DNA from 3 places in the Rheinheimera baltica genome. Region 3 is predicted to be linked to each of the others. Evidence: predicted binding sites of a transcription regulator. Region 3 holds the regulator's gene; each other region holds the start of a gene.
The links. Region 3 encodes sigma-54, which starts transcription at its own class of promoters, with help from an activator protein. Its sites were predicted from a motif close to TGGCANGNTNCNTGCTT; they were not measured.
Positions count from the first base shown of each region.

Region 1: ORJ00_RS12925 (PEP-CTERM sorting domain-containing protein) is a predicted target of sigma-54. The motif match lies at 1,612-1,628, and genes of this name have one in related genera.
Region 2: ORJ00_RS09605 (PEP-CTERM sorting domain-containing protein) is a predicted target of sigma-54. The motif match lies at 1,880-1,896, and genes of this name have one in related genera.

Region 1 is NZ_JAPJDY010000007.1:136,739-141,036, forward strand. It holds gene ORJ00_RS12920 (MFS transporter) at 18-1,379, opposite strand; gene ORJ00_RS12925 (PEP-CTERM sorting domain-containing protein) at 1,776-2,492, shown strand; gene uvrA (excinuclease ABC subunit UvrA) at 2,620-4,298, shown strand, end outside.
Region 2 is NZ_JAPJDY010000005.1:29,816-34,113, reverse strand. It holds gene ORJ00_RS09610 (zinc-dependent metalloprotease) at 1-1,759, shown strand, start outside; gene ORJ00_RS09605 (PEP-CTERM sorting domain-containing protein) at 1,932-2,669, shown strand; gene ORJ00_RS09600 (lysoplasmalogenase) at 2,724-3,356, opposite strand; gene ORJ00_RS09595 (GNAT family N-acetyltransferase) at 3,410-3,967, shown strand; gene ORJ00_RS09590 (hypothetical protein) at 4,067-4,298, opposite strand, start outside.
Region 3 is NZ_JAPJDY010000003.1:342,377-346,674, forward strand. It holds gene rapZ (RNase adapter RapZ) at 1-650, opposite strand, end outside; gene ptsN (PTS IIA-like nitrogen regulatory protein PtsN) at 647-1,120, opposite strand; gene hpf (ribosome hibernation promoting factor) at 1,128-1,415, opposite strand; gene ORJ00_RS06950 (RNA polymerase factor sigma-54) at 1,442-2,944, opposite strand; gene lptB (LPS export ABC transporter ATP-binding protein) at 2,994-3,716, opposite strand; gene lptA (lipopolysaccharide transport periplasmic protein LptA) at 3,713-4,198, opposite strand; gene lptC (LPS export ABC transporter periplasmic protein LptC) at 4,188-4,298, opposite strand, start outside.

The DNA.
Region 1 (4,298 bases), on a different contig from region 3:
AATTCTCCTAAAAAATGTTAAGCCCCGGCTGCGGCAATTACAGCCTGCGCCTGCGCTGTGTCAAAATGTGCTGAACTGACTTTCAGATAACAGCGCTGCTCTGCCAGAAGCAATGTTACTTCCTGCACCCCGGCTAACGCCGTTAATTGTTTAGCTAACTGATTAGCCTGTAGTTCAGTGTGTACCGATACCGCCAAAGATAAGCGCTGCGCGCGCGGCGGAATAGTAAGGGTATTTGCAACTAGCAACCATATTAAACCAATAACTGCCAGCACAGCAAACAATGCTTGGTAGCCAAAATGTTGCACTATCGCGCCGCCCACCACGCCGCCTAAAAAGGCACCAAAAAATTGGCTACTGGAATAAATGCCCATAGCGCTGCCACGCTGTCCGGCTGGAGCAATACGCGACACCAGTGCCGGCAAGCTGGCTTCTAAAAAATTAAAGCCAATAAAAAACAGCAGTAAAGCGCAACTTAATGCAACAAAACCAGGTAGCATTAATAGCAGCATTGCACTTATTAAAAGCGCCACGGCCAACATAAAAAAGCCTTTTTCCTGTGCTTTTCGCATGGCGACGATCATCATGGGTATCATCAGCACAAAAGACCCCAGCAACACAGGCAAATAAAACTGCCAATGTTTCAGTGGTGCCAGCCCATAGCACTGCAACAAAGTTGGCAAGGCAACAAACATTGCGGTTAGCATTAAATGCAGCAACATAACACCGATATCCAATTGCAATAACTGCCGGTGTTTGAGCATGGCTCCCAGGCTTTGTGGTAATGCCAGCGTGTCGGCCATCGGAGCCTTGCTAACGGTTCGAGGTACAATAAAGGCTACGATAAGCATAGCGCTGCACGCCAACACGGCGGTTGCCCAAAACACACCGCTTAACCCGGCAAATTTAGCCAACAAGGGCCCAAGCACCATCGCAACAGCGAAGCTTAACCCTATACTGGCACCAATAATTGCCATGACTTTGGGCCGCTGCTCTTCGCGGGTTAAATCTGCGGCCAATGCCAATATGGCACCCGCCACCGCGCCAGCGCCCTGCAACACCCGCCCTAGGGTAACCATGTAGACAGAATCAGCCAATGCAGCCACAACCGAACCCAACGCAAATACCGCAAGCCCGCCTAACATCACCTTATGCCGGCCAATGCGGTCTGACAGCCAGCCAAGTGGAATTTGTAAGATAGCCTGGGTTAAGCCATAGGCACCAATAGCCAGGCCTATCCACATAGGTGAAAAGCCAGCCAGGTCGCTGCCATACAAGGCAAAAACCGGCAGCAGCATAAACAGCCCCAGCATTCGGCTGGAAAACACCAATGCTAACGCTATTGCGGCACGTTTTTCTATAGAATTCAGTTGATGCATCAGGTAAGAGTTAACCGCTGAAATAAGCGCGCAAGTGTAGCACATTACGCGCGCGCTTTAAGCTGACTTACGTTGTTTTCGCCGCTCAAGTTTCACTTTGTAACAAACAGACGCTTTGCCTTGGCGATACCGCTAGCCAGGCGTACTAAAAATAGTCAGTTTTTTTTACATGTTCAGCATCAGCATAAAACATGGCACAAGTAAAACACTGTTAAACAACAATAATTAATTTAGGCATGCTTTTTGCTAAAGACACGAAAATTGAGCACGTTGTTTTGCTTATTTTAGCAGTAACCATTAACAGTGTATTTCTTGATCTGTGTCTGGCTTACATCACACCCAGAATTATGAGCAACAGGATTGTAGCTTAGTCATCATGAGTTATAAGGATTTTAAATGAAAAACGCTTTTATTTTTGCAGCAGCATTATTCGTTGTTGGCTTTTTTACCACAACAGCCGAGGCGACGCCGATAACCATTGATGTGCATTACAACGGCATGGAAAATGGTTCAGAAAATATCTCAGCCTCTTTGCTGGGTAGGTCTAGCACCGTAATGGCTGGAATGATTTCATTTAGCCACAGTAATCCAAGCGCACCGTTACCGTTTAACTTCGACGGCGATTTACTGGCGTTTTGTATTGAATTTTCACAAATGCTGAACACAAGCCAAACCATGCAATACACTATTACAGCAGCCCACCAGTGGTTTAGTGCACTGCAAGCCGATGCCATTACCCGGTTATATACCGGCTTTGGCAGCCAAACGGGCACCGCGCGCAATGATGCCGCCTTCCAATTAGCATTGTGGGAATTGGTGTACGACTTCAACGGCACTGACTTTACCGGTTTGTCGCTGGCATCAGGTAACTTTAAAGCTAACCGTCAAAGCACTAGTGTGACACTGGCAAACAGCTGGTTAAATCAGTTAGCCAATGTTACCAGCCAACACACTATGTTTGTTATGACGAACGCGTATTCGCAAAACCAGTTAATTTTTACTGGCAACAATGGTACGCCGTTTAATGAACCACTGCCGGTATCAGCGCCAGCTACATTTGGCATTTTTAGCTTAGGTTTATTTGGCTTGGCGTTGCGTCGTCGCCTACGCTAACCTGAATGTAGCGCCTGGCGACAGGTGTATTTATTTACAGTATTTTTCGGCTTCCCCTTAAATTTTACTGATAGATCTGCAATACTGCAGCGCTCGTATCAAGGCGATATTTTTGGGGAACCTACTTGTGGATAAAATTGATATTCGGGGTGCCCGCACCCACAACCTTAAAAACATTTCGCTAACCATTCCGCGCGACAAACTCATTGTGATCACCGGCTTGTCTGGCTCGGGTAAGTCGTCTTTGGCATTTGATACGTTATACGCCGAAGGCCAGCGTCGCTACGTTGAGTCGCTTTCCGCCTATGCGCGGCAGTTTTTAAGTTTGATGGAAAAGCCCGATGTCGACCATATCGAAGGCTTGTCGCCGGCCATTTCAATTGAACAAAAATCCACCTCGCATAACCCGCGCTCAACCGTGGGCACCATTACTGAAATTTACGACTACCTGCGGCTGCTGTTTGCCCGCGTAGGCGAGCCTCGCTGCCCCACCCATGATTTACCGCTAGCGGCACAAACCATTAGTGAAATGGTTGATAAAGTCACCACCTTCCCGGAAGGCACCAAGCTGATGGTACTGGCACCGGTGGTGCAGGAACGCAAAGGCGAGCACGTTAAAACGCTGGAGAGCTTAGCGGCCCAGGGCTATATCCGCGCCCGCATAGATGGCGAAGTATGCGATTTATCTGATCCGCCAACGCTGGACTTACACAAAAAGCACACTATAGAAGTGGTTATCGACCGTATTAAAGTACGTGACGACGTGAAAACCCGGCTGGCAGAATCGTTTGAAACAGCACTTGGCCTGTCTGGTGGCGTAGCTAAAGTAGCACTAATGGACGACCCCAGTGCAGAAGAGCTGGTGTTTTCCGCCAACTTTGCCTGCCCAAGCTGCGGCTATTCGATGATAGAGCTGGAACCGCGTTTGTTTTCGTTTAACAACCCGGCAGGCGCCTGCCCAAGCTGCGATGGCTTAGGCGTAAAGCAGTATTTCGATCCCAATAAAGTCATTGTTAGCGACGAGCTTAGCCTGGCCGGCGGGGCTATTCGCGGCTGGGATAAGCGTAATTTTTATTATTTTCAGATGCTAAAATCGTTAGCCGAACATTATGGCTTTGCTTTGGATGAGCCATTTAACAGCCTGACAAAGCAACAACAGGACGCTATTTTACGTGGCAGTGGCCATACCGTTATCGATTTTAAATACTTAAACGACCGTGGCGATATTGTCCAGCGCAGCCATCCGTTTGAAGGCATCTTGCCCAATATGGAACGGCGCTACCGCGAAACCGAATCTAACAGTGTACGTGAAGAGCTAAGCAAATATCTGGCGCATCAGTCTTGCCCCAGTTGTAACGGCACACGCTTACGCGAAGAAGCTCGCCATGTCTTTATTGGCCAAACCAACCTGCCGCAAATTGTTGAGCTGTCGATTGGCGATTGTATGGTGTTTTTCCAGCAATTGGCCCTTAGCGGGCAACGGGCGCAAATTGCCGAGAAGGTGTTAAAAGAAATTCAGGACCGGCTCAGCTTTTTGGTTAACGTTGGGCTTAATTATTTAAATTTATCGCGCAGCGCGGAAACGCTTTCCGGCGGTGAAGCCCAGCGTATTCGCTTAGCCAGCCAAATTGGCGCGGGCTTGGTTGGCGTAATGTACGTGCTGGATGAGCCCTCTATTGGCTTACACCAACGTGATAACGACCGCCTGCTGGGTACCCTTATTCACCTGCGAGATTTAGGCAATACCGTTATTGTGGTAGAACACGATGAAGATGCCGTGCGCATTGCCGATCATATTATTGATAT
Region 2 (4,298 bases), on a different contig from region 3:
CGATAAAGCGGGGGCTTTCGTTAAGCAGGTTACGCCAGCGGCGGAGGCTATTAGCGTGCATTTGCATCATTCGCTTATTGCTTTACCAGATCCGGGCTACCAAAGCCGGGACTTCCATCCGTATTCCGGTTTTTGGCCGGTGGAATATATGGATTATGCCAGCGCCTTTGATGCGCCTATCGTAAAGCGCTTGTTGCCCCGACACAGACTGGAGAAAAAAGACCCAACCGCCGCGCTTAGCGAGGCAGTTAAACCCATAGTGTATTATCTGGATCCTGCTGTGCCAGAGCCGGTTCGTACTGCGCTATTGGATGGCGCTACGTGGTGGAATACCGCATTTGAACAGCTTGGCTATAAAGATGCCTTTCAGGTGAAGTTGTTACCTGCTGATGCCGACCCGATGGATGTGCGTTACAACGTGATCCAATGGGTGCATCGCGCTACCCGCGGCTGGTCTTATGGTGCTGGTGTAACTGATCCGCGCACCGGTGAAATTATCAAAGGCCACGTTACGCTGGGCTCGCTGCGTGTGCGGCAAGATTTTTTGATTGCCACCGGTTTAACCGCACCTTATAGCAAGGATAATACTGATACAACGTCGCAAAAAGCCATGGCACTGGCACGTATCAGGCAATTATCCGCTCATGAAGTCGGTCATACCCTGGGCCTTATTCATAATTTTGCCGGCAGTGCCAACGGCCGCTCTACCGTGATGGATTACCCACACCCGCAAATTGATTTACATGATGGTAAACCAGCACTGGATAATGCTTATCGTGAAGGACTTGGCGAATGGGATAATTACGCTATTGCCTATGGTTATGGCGATAATTCAGCGGCGCAACGGCAAGAATTGGTGCAAAGTGCGAGACAGCAAGGCCTGCAATATATGGCCGATCAAGATGCGCGGCCGCAAGGAGGCGTAAGTGCCATTGGTCACTTATGGGACAATGGCAGCGATGCCGTAGCTGAGTTGCAGCGTCTTGCAGAGGTGCGCCAGACGGCATTAAACCGTTTTGGTTTGAACAACATTGATAGTGGTCAGCCGTTATCGAGCTTACAAGAGGCATTAGTGCCAATTTATTTACTGCATCGTTATCAGGTTGAAGCGGTCAGTAAGTTGCTCGGTGGCGCCTATTATGAGTACGAGCTAAAAGGGGATTACACCTCACCAAAGGGCTTTCGCTGGGTAGACAACACCAAGCAGCAACAAGCGCTGCAGGCATTGCTTGACACATTAAGCCCTGATTATCTGACATTGCCATCGTCGCTCCTGGCGCTAATTCCACCGAAAGCTTTTGGCGACAGCAATGGCCGCGAGAGTTTTCAGGGCCGTTATGGTCTGGCATTTGATCCACTATCTGCAGCTGAAGCGTCGGCTAACCATACGTTGCAACTGATATTGCATCCGCAGCGGCTCAATCGGCTAAGTGGCCAACAGCAGCTGGGTACTGTGCTGGATGCGGTGTTGGCTGCAACCCTAAAACAAAAGTGGCAAAACGGTTCAGCCGCGTTAATTCAACAACGGGTAGCTCATGTAGCGTTTTATCAGTTGATGCAAAGCCTTACTTCTGTAGAGCTGGCGCCTGAAGCAAAAGCGCTACTGCAACACAAGTTAACAGAACTGGCGAAGGGCTTGGCGAAACACAAAGACGCCAACTATCAACAGTTGCTGGCCCAGTGGCAACGCTACTTGGAAAGCGGTTTATGGCAGCCGGTATTTGTGCCAAAGGCCTTACCGCCAGGTTCGCCTATATAGCGCAATAAATATTTTAAATGTATGTTATATATAGGTAATTTAATATGTTTCAGCGTCAGTATTTTTTACGGATGTAATTTAGGGACGAGATAACTCTCTGTAATTTAACAAATAAATAAATGGCGCGTATTTTGCAAAATTTATGTTGAATAACAACCGAAAAGGGACGTTTATGAAGCTGAAAACATTTTTTTATCTGGTTGCATGTGCGGCATCAATGCATGTTAGTGCTGGGGTAGTTACTCACGAGTTTAATAACGGTGATGATTTATCTGCCTGGCAAACCGATCGCTGCGCGCCGGCAAATTTTGCTATCTCTAACAATGAGTTGGTGTTAGGCATTGACGGTGCTGAAGTCACCAAGTGTGATGCTGACCCATTTTTTTCTACCCAAGGCATGAAGCTGAACACGGGCATGTCTGACTATCTTGGCATCGATATGTTTATAGATGGCACCAATTGGACTGCTGATGGTCGTTACGGAGGCATTTGGGGTGTGGCGTATGACGCATCAGATGCCATTAGCTATTATCCAATTTTAGAGTATTTTGTTACTAACGGTGTGGGTAGCTTACAAGCCTGGGACGGTGACAACGGTTGGGTCGATATTGGTTTTCGTGGCGCAGCGCTAGATAGTTTTAACAATTTGGCGTTTAGTATCAGTGGTGGCGTAATTAGCTATCTGGTAAACGGTAATAATGTTTTTACTACATCAAACGGCGGTCATTCCTACTTTGGTGAAGTGATACTTAATGCGAAGAACGCAGGCACTTCTTACAATGTGCGTTACGACAACCTAACTTACAATACCCCAGCGTCGGTTCCTGAACCTGCTACTATTGCAATTTTAGGTGCGGGCTTGCTGTTTGTAGGCGCTGCGCGTAAACGTCGTCAGACTACTGCAATATAACATTATTCATGCTTATAAGCCCCAGCTTGACTGGGGCTTATGTTATGGATTCAGCTAGTAAGTTTTGTTTTCCTGTCTACGCATAAACCCTCGTATAAGCGCGTATTGCGCCAAATAGTATGTCAGCATTATCAGGCTATCTGCCTCGGGTATTGGCTGATAGAACTTGTTCAGGCCTAGCAATGCATCTGAGCTGATAAAAACCAGCCCGCCGATAATAAGCCAGTTATTGCTGTCTCGGCTGCACCAGGTAGCAAACGACATCGCTACCAGAATTCCGATATAAACTAACACCGGTATTGCCATTTCCCCCAGGGCTGGCCACATCAGGCTTAGCGCAACTGTGGCAAACAGTGTATAGGGGATTAATAATAAAGCATTAAAGCGGACAAAAGGGCGTAGCAGCAATAAGTAGCCTATATGCCCGAACAAGAACGCGGCTAAGCCATAAACAAACAGCGTTTGTGCGTTCCAAGCCAGTAGCACATCTCCTGTCATACAACAGAGCAGGGCAAGAATAAGCCCACGAGGTAACTTGGCTGACGAATGTATTATCCAAGCCAACAGTAATAGCAACGGCAAAATTTTTACTGCAAAGTTCAAAGCAAATTCGCCCTGATAAGAAAGCAATATGTACGCCAGCGCTAACAGGCTGTAACATATAGAAATAGCAAAAGGCATAGTCATAATTCAGCTGTAAAACAGAGGCTTAGCCTAACACAGTAAGATGGATATACAATATGGTAATACGGGTACAACCTAGTGCAAGGCTATCGTTTTCCTTGCTAAGTGATCAAGATGCTGACCTTATGTTTGAGGTTGATCAAGATGAAGATGTGATGCGTTATCTCAATGGCGGTAAGCGTACGTCAATGCAGCAGATTATCGACGTTATGTTACCTCGCATGGCGCTGTACCGTAAGCCGGAGCTGGGTTATGGGATTTGGCAGGTACTCCGGACTGACGATAATGCCTATATGGGGTGGGTATTGATCCGGCCCATGGGGTTTGACACCGAAACGCCAAGTAACAATGACGTTGAAATTGGCTGGCGTTTTAAAAAGCCCTTTTGGGGCCAGGGATATGCCAGTGAAGCCGCGGCAGCGGTGGCGAATGCGGTAGTAAAAGCAAATCCAAAGGTGCGTTATCTGTCGGCTACGGCAATGGTTGAGAATGCCGGCTCCATTGGTGTAATGCGTAAACTAGGCATGCACTTTATAAAGCGTTATAGGCATAAGGATGCGCTGGGGGAAGTTGATGCTGTGTTATACAGAAAAGAAATTAGCTCGTCATGCTGACATTTAATTAATAAGTTGTATCAGCGCAACGAGCATAGCAGTTTACTGCGGTGGTAGTGCATTACTCGGATTATAACAGTTGAACTATTAGCCTTTTATTTATACCACCTCTAACATTTTTGGTGCTGCAAGAAAATAATAAGCCAGTAGTAGCAAAGCAACAGGAAAAATAAAGATGTTTGCCGGGCTGAAAATAATGCTTAGTTGCAGTAAACAGCCTGCAAGCAGAATTACTGCGAAGTACTTTAGTATACTTGGCGCGCCAGTTCGGTTAAGTAGTAGCACTACGCTTAGTACGAGGCCCACTAATGCGTAGGCAAATAACACCCCC
Region 3 (4,298 bases):
TTTGCTACTACAGGCTCAGATGCCAGATAGTCTTTTACTGGTTGGTCTAGTCCGGTTAATGGTTTTAAATCAGGCTCCCAATGTGGGTTAGGCAGAAAACGCGCGTCAAATACAAAATCTGCATCTTTGGGAATACCATATTTAAAGCCGAAAGATTCAAATAAAATCACTAAGCGGCCAGACTTCTGTCCTAAAATACGCTCACGCAGCTGCTCTGCTAGCTGATGCACGTTCAAATCTGTGGTATCGATATATAAGTCAGCGCGGCTGGATATCGGGTCTAATAATTGCTGTTCTTGTGATATAGCTTCGTCTAACGACATCGCCTGATGCGACAGCGGATGCAAGCGGCGGGTTTCACTAAAGCGCTTTATCAGGCTAGCGTGATCGGCATCAAGGTACAGAATGGTTAAGTCCAACTTACGTGGCAGGTAAGACAAAATTTCCGCCAGCTCGTCAGGGTCTTGTGGCAAATTGCGTACATCTATACTCACTGCAACTCGCTCGTACTGCCCCATCACGGTTGTTGCCAACGTAGGTAATAAATTTACCGGAATATTATCAACACAGTAGTAGCCAAGGTCTTCCATTACACGCAGTGCGACTGACTTACCCGAACCGGAACGACCACTGACAACCAAAAGTTTCATTTTTCAGTTTCCAAAGCACTGTATTCCATGAGTAGCTGATATAACTGGCTGTTAGTGTCAGCATGACGAATTTTTTTAGTTAATTCTTTTTGGCTGAGTAACTTGGCTATACCTGCCAGTGTGCTCAAATGCGCCTGACATTGCTCTTCTGGGATCATAATAGCGCAGAATATATCAACCGGTTGATTATCAATAGCATCAAATGGGATGGCTTCTTTACTGACGACAAACACTAATATTGGCTTTGTTACGCATTTTAGTTTGCCATGTGGTATGGCTATACCTCCCCCGATACCGGTTGAACCCAGTTTTTCTCGTGTCATCAGGGCTTCTAGAATACTGTACTCTGACATTTCTGGAAGTTGTTGGTGCGCCAGTTCAGCAATGTATTCAAGAATGCGTTTTTTGCTGTTAAAAAGAACTGCACTTTTAGTGCAGTTCTCGGCAAGCATTGAAGTTAAGTTCATCATCTTCTAATCAGTGTCGGGAAATTTTCTCTTTATGCTTGATAACCTGGCGATCTAGTTTATCTATCAGCTGGTCTATCGCAGCATACATATTTTCATCTTCAGATATTGCGAAGACTTCACCACCGGTTAAATGCAGTTTGGCTTCAGCAATCTGCTTTAATTTTTCCACGTTTAAGATCACATGTACATTGTTTATATGATCAAAGTGTCGTTCTAGTTTGGCAAATTTACTGTCTACGTATTGTTTTAAGGCTGTGGTGATTTCAACATGGCGACCAGTTAGATTGATTTGCATAGACATATTCCTTCTTTTAGGCTTATTTACAGCAAGGTCTTGCGTTGATTTGACGGTGGGATATACAAGGACTCACGATACTTGGCTATGGTACGCCGTGCTACGTTAATACCTTGCTCCAACAGAATCTCGGCCATTTTACTATCACTTAACGGTTTGGCCGGATTCTCTGCCGCCACTAATTTTTTAATAAATGCGCGAATTGCAGTGGAGGAACATTCGCCACCGCTCTCAGTACTAACATGACTGGAAAAGAAGAATTTAAGTTCAAAAATACCTCTTGGTGTGTGCATATACTTTTGCGTCGTTACTCGAGATATGGTGGATTCGTGCATTCCAACCATCTCTGCAACGTCGTTAAGCACCATCGGTTTCATCGCTTCTTCGCCGTGCTCAAAAAACGCTTGTTGCTGTTGCACGATGCAATTAGCCACTTTTAACAGTGTTTCATTCCGACTTTCCAGACTTTTTAGAAACCACTTCGCTTCTTGCAGATGAGAACGGATAAATTGGGTGTCTGCACTGTTCTTAGCGGTTCGCGACATTGCAGCATATTGCTGATTTATTCGAACTTTGGGCATAGCGTCAGGGTTTAGTTCAACCTGCCAACGCCCTTTTACTTTAATGACACTGACATCAGGAACAACGTATTGTTGTTCTTCACGGATGACGTCAGCGCCAGGTCGTGGGTTCAGGCTATGTATTAGCCGCATCACTTCCTTTAACTCATCTTCTTTGAGTTTAGTCACACGCATGAGAGAACGAAAGTCACGATTGGCTAAAAATTCTGTATGATCCCGAATCATACTCCGTGCTTCCTCCAAAAACGGGGTATCTAGGGCAAATTGACGCAGCTGAACCAGCAAACATTCCTGTACCGAACGAGCGCCTACACCTACAGGGTCAAAAAGTTGAATGCGTTTTATGACGGCTTCAACTTCATCGGCTTCTATATCGTCAAGCCCAAGTGATTCAAGAATGTCGTCACAACTGATGGTTAGCAAGCCATTGTCATCAATAGCTTCAATAATAATTTGTGCGATGGCAAGGTCGGTATCTGAAAATGGTGTTAGTTGCATTTGCCAGCGCAAATAATCTTGCAACGTTTCACTGGTTTCTCCCTGATACACCATATCATCTTCGCCAGAGCCGCTTCCAGCGCTCACTGGAGCTGCACTTACTAAATCGTCCCAGTTATTATCCAGAGGTAAATCCTCCTGGATATTCTGCTCAGTCATGGAATCGCTGCTGTCTGGTTCGTTGGGCTCGTAGCTGTCGTCAGAATGGTTATCGTCACCAGAGCTGTCATTGTCTGCAGTGTTATGTTCTGCGTTGTCTTTGGTGTCTTTGGGGTCGGCAGAAAAGCTATCGTATTCGTCTTCTGCTTCAAGCAATGGATTAGCATCCAGTGCTTCCTGAATTTCTTGTTGCAACTCAATCGTCGACAATTGCAGTAGGCGTATTGCCTGCTGTAATTGTGGCGTCATGGTTAGCTGCTGTCCTAAGCGAAGTTGCAAAGAGGGCTTCATCTACTTCTACCGTTCTCCTGAATGACACGCTGTGAGTTATTTTGGCTAACTATAGCCTGAATTGCTCACCGAGGTATACATCGCGAACCTTTTGATTTGCCAGTACGTCTTGTGGTGGGCCAGCTGCAATGAGCTCGCCATGACTAACAATATAGGCAATTTCGCACACATCAAGGGTTTCGCGTACATTATGGTCTGTTATTAATACGCCGATACCCCGTTGGCCAAGGTGCTGGATAATTTTTTTTATATCTAAAACTGAAATAGGGTCAACGCCGGCAAAAGGCTCATCTAACAAAATAAATGCTGGATTGGCAGCCAGTGCTCTGGCTATTTCAACACGGCGACGTTCACCACCGGACAAGCTCATGCCCAGGCTGTGCTTAATATGACCGATATGAAACTCTTCTAACAGGTCATCCGCGATTTCTTCACGTTGGGTGCGGCTGAGGTCTTTACGGGTTTGTAAGATCGCAAGTAAATTGTCGTGCACAGTTAGTTTGCGAAAAATCGAACTTTCTTGCGGTAAGTAACCAATACCTTGTCGGGCGCGGGTATGAATCGGGTCGAATGTAATGTCTTTATCATTCAGACTTATACTGCCTTTATCTGAAGGTACCAGGCCGACAATCATGTAAAACGTAGTGGTTTTACCCGCGCCATTGGGCCCCAGTAAACCGACAATTTGCCCCGCGTTAACTTCCAGGCTGACATCTTTAACAACCTGGCGCCCTTTATAGCTTTTCGCCAAATGTGATGCGATTAACTTCATGGATTAGTTTTTTCCTCAGGCGTGAAAATTGTTGTTACACGCTTGGTCTCGTTACTCTCAGCGCTAAGCTGTTGCTTTTCGACGTTATATCTGATGACCGATGCTTTTACCACGCTACCACTTTGCGTTAGTTCTGCATCGCCGGTCAATGTTAGCGTGCGACTCGAGGGTTCATAGCGCATTTCCGCCGCTGATGCAGTAACCGGTTTTCCATCGGCAAGAAGCTGTGAATAACGCACCGGGGTGCCAGTTGCAACATAAACTTCTTTGCCTTTACCTGCACTGGCATTTATTTCTAGTTGATCTGCTTTCATTTGCATTGATCCCTGAGTGATCAATACGTTGCTACGATAGGTTGCTACGTTTTCTGCAATTGAAACCAGATTATCTGCATCAATTTGGATTTTCTGTGCATAGTCCGGCTCAGCGGCAAACACCGACATGCTGGTAAGAAATAAAACGACAATAAGGTTAGTCTTCATTTTGATATACCGTGTGCTCGTGCTGTAATAATTGAAAAGTTTTTTGGCTTAAATCGGCGTCAATACCGCTACCTTTAATATAAAAGCCTTTCCCTTGAAT